3 regions of the Herbaspirillum sp. NPDC101396 genome follow, and region 1 is predicted to be linked to each of the others. Evidence: predicted binding sites of a transcription regulator. Region 1 holds the regulator's gene; each other region holds the start of a gene.
The links. The regulator LexA, encoded in region 1, represses DNA repair genes until DNA is damaged. The targets are predictions, from matches to a motif close to ACTGTATNNNNATACAGT.
Positions count from the first base shown of each region.

Region 1 (2,271 bases):
TCGCCGAGACCGGCCCGGTTAAGCCGACCTGAAATTTCGCCTGCAGCGAATGCAGTGATTTCAAACTCGACCAACCTCTTGATGCCCGCTTCCGTCTGCTCCGATTGGTGCTGCAACTTCGCAGTCACTACCGGGATGCCTGCCGGGGTGTAACGTATGACGTCACGCTCGGCGATGGTGGCAACAAACTGAAAGTGATTCACGCTCCCTGATGCTTTTCTATCGCAATGTCAGCAATTAAGCCGCTGGTGCTTCTGCGCGATTGCTCTTTACTGCGTCTTCCTTCTGGACAGCCTTCAGGATTGGCGAAGGACCGGTTTCGGCCTTCTTCATCTTGACTGTCAGGTGACGCAACACTGCATCGTTGAACTTGAAGCCGGTTTCGATTTCGGCCAGAGTTTCGCCGTCAACTTCGATATTCAGGCAAACATAGTGTGCTTTTGCCAGTTTTTGGATTTGGTACGCCAATTGACGGCGGCCCCAATCTTCGACACGGTGAATCTTGCCGCCGCGTGCAGTAACGATGCCTTTGTAACGCTCGATCATCGCTGGAACTTGCTCGCTTTGGTCCGGATGGACGATAAATACGATTTCATAATGACGCATGTAGACTCCTTTATGGACTGATTAACAAATCGCCCACCTCGGCGTCAAGACGAGTGTGGGAAGAGGAAAGCCCGCAATCATATACCAGAATGCCAAAAACCTCAATGCTTTCAGGCATTTGCCGTGGAACAGCGCCCACAGATCGGAAAACGGTCGATGACATGATTTCAATATTGCAGATTGACACTGCTTTATAACTGTATAAAAATACAGACTGTTTATGCAACCAGCATAACTTCCCCGAAAGCCGACATGCTCAAACTGACCGCTCGCCAGGAACAGATTCTGAATCTGATCAAAGACGCCATCGAAAACACCGGCTTCCCGCCTACACGAGCAGAAATCGCCAATGAGCTGGGCTTCCGCTCCGCCAATGCCGCCGAAGAGCATCTGCAGGCGCTGGCGCGCAAAGGCGCCATCGAAATTTCTCCGGGCACCTCGCGCGGAATCCGCCTGCGAGATGGATCGATTACCAATCCTGGCCGCCAGATGGCGCTGCCCCACCCTGCACTCATGCAGCTGCCGCTGGTCGGCCGCGTCGCCGCCGGCTCGCCGATCCTGGCGCAAGAACATATTGAGAGCAATTACAACGTCGACCCGGCGCTGTTTTCGGCCAAGCCGGACTACTTGCTGAAGGTGCGCGGCATGTCGATGCGCGATGCCGGCATTCTGGACGGCGATCTTCTCGCGGTAAAAAAGGCCGATCAGGCGCGCAACGGACAGATCGTCGTGGCGCGCATTGGTGACGACGTTACCGTCAAGCGCTATCGCAAGACCGGCTCACTGATTGAATTGTTGCCTGAAAATCCCGACTTCAAGGTGATCAAGGTCTCTTCCGAAGAGGAAAACTTCGCCCTGGAAGGCTTGGCCGTCGGCTTGCTGCGCAGCTGGAATTGATCCAGTCGCGAGCAGCACCCAGATAAAGCCCGCTAAATCGCGGGCTTTTTTTACGTCTGTTTGCAAGATCGAAACCGGAATTGCATCATATGATATGCACAGCTTATTGCGACCGGATCAAGCACTACAAGACACTCTTCCGCTCGCAAAGCAGCACAACTACTTAATCCGGCAAGGAATCACAATGTCAACGCGTAGCAGCAACAAGCCCGCCAACAAGAGCACTCAACCCAATGTCAAAGATCTCCTGGCCGTAAGAGAGTGCCTGAGCTTGCTGGACGATCACAAGGTCGACGAGGCAAAAGTACTATGCGCCCAGGTGCTCAAGCGCGCGCCGAATCTTGTCTATGCCAATCATGCCTGGGGCTTGATCGCCATGCATAAGAATGACTATGTCACGGCAGAGGCAGCCCTGCGCAAAGCCGTGGCGGCAGACCCGAAAAATTCCGAATACGTTGCCAACCTGGCGACCTCCGTCCTCAACCAGGACAGGATCGATGATGCCATCGCACTGTACGAAGAAGCCATCAAGCTCAACAGCGAGAACAAAGATGCACGCATCGGCTTGGCCAACGCCCTGCACGAAAAGAACGATCCTGACGCCTCGATCGCCTACTTCGAGGACGCCGTCAAACGCAATCCCGATGCGCCCGGCCCGCTGTCCCACCTGGGCAAGGCCCTGATCGATGCAAAGCAATACAAGGAGGCCGTCGGCGTCCTGTTCAAGTCCTTGCAACTGCAAATCAATTTCGCTCCGGCACACACCAA
Region 1 covers NZ_JBIWNT010000007.1:36,204-38,474, forward strand. The annotation lists gene priB (primosomal replication protein N) at 1-203, opposite strand, end outside; gene rpsF (30S ribosomal protein S6) at 238-606, opposite strand; gene lexA (transcriptional repressor LexA) at 859-1,503, shown strand; gene ACIROY_RS22130 (tetratricopeptide repeat protein) at 1,688-2,271, shown strand, end outside.

Region 2 (2,271 bases), on a different contig from region 1:
CCGATCACGGTCAGGCTCTTCATCATGTAGGGCGCCGCCACCAGAATGGCGCGACCGATGCGCTGCGCGAATTTTCCACCGGTGCGCAGCAGGTACAGACCGCCGTCGTCAAGCTTGACGATGCCCGCGACCACGCCATAGACACCCACCGTCATGATCAGCGCGATGCCGACCAGCACCGTGATCTGTTGCTGCAAAGGCGCGCCGGCCACCGTGCCCAGCGTGATGGCGATGATTTCCGCCGACAGGATGAAGTCGGTGCGGATGGCGCCCTTGATCTTGTCCTGTTCGCTTTCGGCGGCTTCAGGAGCGGCAGTCTCGTCAAGATGTTCTTCTTCGTGCGGCAGATACTTGTGCGCCAGCTTCTCGAAGCCTTCAAAGCACAGGAAGGCGCCGCCCAGCATCAGCAGCGGCGTTACCGCCCAGGGCGCGAAGGCGCTGATCGCCAGCGCGGCCGGCACCAGGATCGCCTTGTTCTTCAGCGAGCCCACCGCTACCGCCCACACCACCGGCAGTTCGCGGTCGGCGTTGACGCCGGACACCTGCTGCGCATTGAGCGCCAGATCATCGCCAAGCACGCCTGCGGTTTTCTTGGCGGCGACCTTGGTCATGGCGGAGACGTCGTCGAGAATGCCGGCGATGTCGTCGATCAATGCGAAAAAGCTGCTGCCTGCCATGGGATCCTTGCGTGGTTGTTGATGCGTGAGGCCAGACGATAGCCCGGCAAGGTGCTTCAAGGCAAGTGCAGGGGGCCGGCTCGGCGGATTCATATACTGTTTATCCGAACAGTACTGTATCATTCCGATAATCCATTTTTCGACTCACTTTCGATACCTGCCCATCATGATCGGTCGCCTCTCCGGAATCCTGCTCGAAAAAAATCCTCCGCAATTGCTGGTCGACTGCAACGGCGTCGGATATGAAGTCGGCGTGCCGATGAGCACCTTCTACAATCTGCCCGGCCTCGGCGAAAAAGTGGTGCTGCTGACGCACCTGGCGATCCGCGAAGACGCCCACGTGCTGTTCGGCTTCGGCAGCGCCGAAGAGCGCAATACCTTCAAGGAGCTGATCAAGATTTCCGGTGTCGGCGCGCGCACCGCGTTGTCGATCCTGTCCGGCATGTCGGTCAGCGATCTGGCGCAGGCGGTGACGCTGCAGGAAGCCGGTCGTCTCACCAAGGTCCCCGGCATCGGCAAGAAGACCGCGGAACGCCTGTTGCTTGAACTCAAGGGCAAGCTCGGCGCCGATCTCGGCGTGGTCGGCGGCGCGGTGCATCACGACGCGACTTCGGATATCCTCAACGCCTTGCTGGCGCTCGGTTATTCCGACAAGGAAGCGACTCTGGCGCTGAAGCAGGTGCCGGCCGATGCCAGCGTCTCGGACGGCATCAAGCACGCACTGAAAGCACTGTCCAAAGCCTGAACGGTAAATCATGAGCATCCAGACCGACGACTTTTCCGAACAACGCATCATCGCCGCCACGCCTGCCTCGGCCAACGAGGAGGCCATCGAACGCGCGCTGCGGCCCAAGCAGCTCGACGAATACGTCGGCCAGGAAAAAGTGCGCGGCCAGCTCGAGATCTTCATCTCGGCGGCGCGCCAGCGCGGCGAAGCGCTCGATCACACCTTGCTGTTCGGCCCGCCGGGCCTTGGCAAGACCACCATGGCGCACATCATCGCGCGCGAAATGGGCGTCAACCTGCGCCAGACTTCCGGCCCCGTGCTGGAGCGCGCCGGCGACCTGGCCGCGCTGCTGACCAATCTCGAAGCCAACGACGTGCTGTTCATCGACGAGATCCATCGCTTGTCGCCAGTGGTGGAGGAAATCCTCTATCCCGCGCTCGAGGACTACCAGATCGACATCATGATCGGCGAAGGCCCGGCGGCGCGTTCGGTGCGTCTGGACCTGCAGCCGTTCACGCTGGTCGGCGCCACCACGCGCGCCGGCATGCTGACCAATCCGCTGCGCGACCGCTTCGGCATCGTTGCGCGCCTGGAGTTCTACACGCCGCCGGAGCTGGCCCGCATCGTCACGCGCAGCGCCGGCCTGCTGAATGCACCGATCGTCGAAGAAGGCGCGCTGGAAATCGCCAAGCGCAGCCGCGGCACCCCGCGCATCGCCAACCGCCTGCTGCGTCGCGTGCGCGACTATGCGGAAGTGAAGGGCAACGGCCGGATCACGCAAGCCATGGCTGACGCCGCGCTGGTAATGCTCGACGTCGATCCGGTCGGCTTTGACGTGATGGACCGCAAGCTGCTCGAAGCCGTGCT
Region 2 covers NZ_JBIWNT010000005.1:255,320-257,590, reverse strand. The annotation lists gene ACIROY_RS18555 (DUF808 domain-containing protein) at 1-677, opposite strand, end outside; gene ruvA (Holliday junction branch migration protein RuvA) at 844-1,422, shown strand; gene ruvB (Holliday junction branch migration DNA helicase RuvB) at 1,433-2,271, shown strand, end outside.
Region 2: a site for LexA is predicted at 773-790, ahead of ruvA (Holliday junction branch migration protein RuvA). Genes of this name have one in related genera too.

Region 3 (2,271 bases), on a different contig from region 1:
CTGGAATTCGGCGGCGCTGGCAACCAGGTTGTAACCGCTTTCGGCCGTGACCATGATGAACATGGTGGTGGGCGACAGCATATGCTGGGTGCGGAAGAATTCCAGCAACTGCTGACCGTTGGTTTCCTTGTTCAGGTTGTAGTCGCAGACGATGAGGTCGTACGTACTGCCGCCCTGGACGGCGCGAATCGCTTCGTCGGGCGTGCCGGCCTGGTCGACTTTGGTGATGCCGAGCTGGCCCAGATGCATGCGAATGTTTTGGCGCATGGCCGGCATGTCGTCGATGATGAGCGAGCGCAGGCTGGAAATGCGGCTGAATGGAACCAGGGTCATAGGGGGAAAGCAGGAAACTCGTAATATTACTAGCTAGAAATGTATATCAAATACGTCGAATATCCGCAATAAATCTGGGATATTCCTTGAAATCATCTGCATTATCGCTGAAAGACGCTACAGCCGTCGCTTCCGAAAAACGAGGAACAGACGTTGTGCATGCATGAACCGTACCGGCAGGGCCGTTATAATCGGAATCTCGGGAGCCGGGGAATCGGCGGCATACTAACAGACTATCGAAATTTTTTTCGATCGCAATCGTGTTCCTTACGCTGTCGCGCCATTTCGGCCCATTCCGCTATTCCGGATTGCAACAGCAGAAAAAGAACTTGCACAAACAACTGTTTTTTTATACAGTGCTGCTTAGTTGATCTCTGACTGATCCGAACGAACACTTTGTTGAAAGAACCCTATGGACGATAAAAAATCCGCGAACAACTCTGAGAAGGGCAAAGCGCTGGCCGCTGCCCTTGCACAGATCGAGAAGCAATTCGGCAAGGGCTCGGTCATGCGTATGGAAGACGGCGCAGTCCTCGAGGAAATCCAGGTCGTCTCGACCGGCTCCCTCGGCCTGGACATCGCGCTGGGCGTCGGCGGTCTGCCGCGCGGCCGCGTGATTGAAATCTACGGTCCGGAATCCTCCGGTAAGACCACGCTGACACTGCAAGCCATTGCTGAAATGCAAAAAATCGGCGGCACCTGCGCCTTTATCGACGCGGAACATGCACTGGACGTGACTTACGCGCAGAAGCTGGGCGTCAACTTATCCGAACTGCTGATTTCGCAGCCCGATACCGGTGAACAAGCGTTGGAAATCACCGATGCGCTGGTGCGCTCCGGCGGTGTTGACCTGATCGTGATCGACTCGGTCGCTGCCCTGACGCCACGTGCCGAAATCGAAGGCGACATGGGTGACTCCCTGCCGGGGCTGCAAGCACGCCTGATGTCGCAAGCGCTGCGCAAGCTGACCGGCAGCATCAACCGCACCAGCACCACCGTGATCTTCATCAATCAGATCCGCATGAAGATCGGCGTCATGTTCGGCAACCCCGAAACAACCACCGGCGGCAACGCGCTGAAGTTTTACGCCTCCGTGCGCCTGGATATCCGCCGCACCGGCTCGATCAAGTCTGGTGACGAAGTCATCGGCAGCGAAACCAAGGTCAAAGTCGTCAAGAACAAGGTGGCGCCGCCATTCCGCGAAGCTCACTTCGACATTCTTTATGGCGAAGGCACATCGCGCGAAGGTGAAATCCTCGATCTGGGCTCAGACGCCAAGATCGTGGAAAAGTCCGGCGCCTGGTACAGCTATAACGGCGAACGTATCGGCCAGGGTAAGGACAATGCACGCAATTTCCTGAAAGAACGTCCGGAACTGGCGCGCGAAATCGAAAACAAGGTACGCGTTTCGTTGGGCGTTCCTGAATTGGCTGCAGGTGGTGCAGGTACTCCTGCTGCTGCAACACCGGCACCAACTGGCAAAGGTTCTGCAAAGAACGTCGCTGCCGAAGAATCCTGATGTCGTTGTACTTCGCTCGTGTCTTGTCGGTCGCAACGATCGCGACGGTGTGACCGATGCCCAGGCCGCAAATCAGCCTGAAGGCGCGAGCGCTCAAATATCTCTCTTCACGTGAGCATAGTCGTCTGGAACTTGCGCGTAAGCTAACTCCTTACGCGCAAGATGACGACGATATCGAAGCTCTGCTGAACTGGCTGCAAGAATCCAAATTCCTTTCTCAAGAGCGTTTCTCCGAATCCTTGGTGAATCGTCGCGTTGGCCGTTACGGCAACAACCGCATCCTTTCCGAATTGAAAAGCCACGGCATCACCGGCGAAGCGCTGGGGGAAGCCAAAATTGGGCTCACCCAGGGTGAAAACGAGCGGGCGCGCGAAGTTTTGCGGCGCAAATTCGATGAAGCGCCGACCGACGGCGTGGCG
Region 3 covers NZ_JBIWNT010000002.1:655,373-657,643, forward strand. The annotation lists gene ACIROY_RS08060 (tetratricopeptide repeat protein) at 1-333, opposite strand, end outside; gene recA (recombinase RecA) at 746-1,852, shown strand; gene recX (recombination regulator RecX) at 1,909-2,271, shown strand, end outside.
Region 3: a site for LexA is predicted at 674-691, ahead of recA (recombinase RecA). Genes of this name have one in related genera too.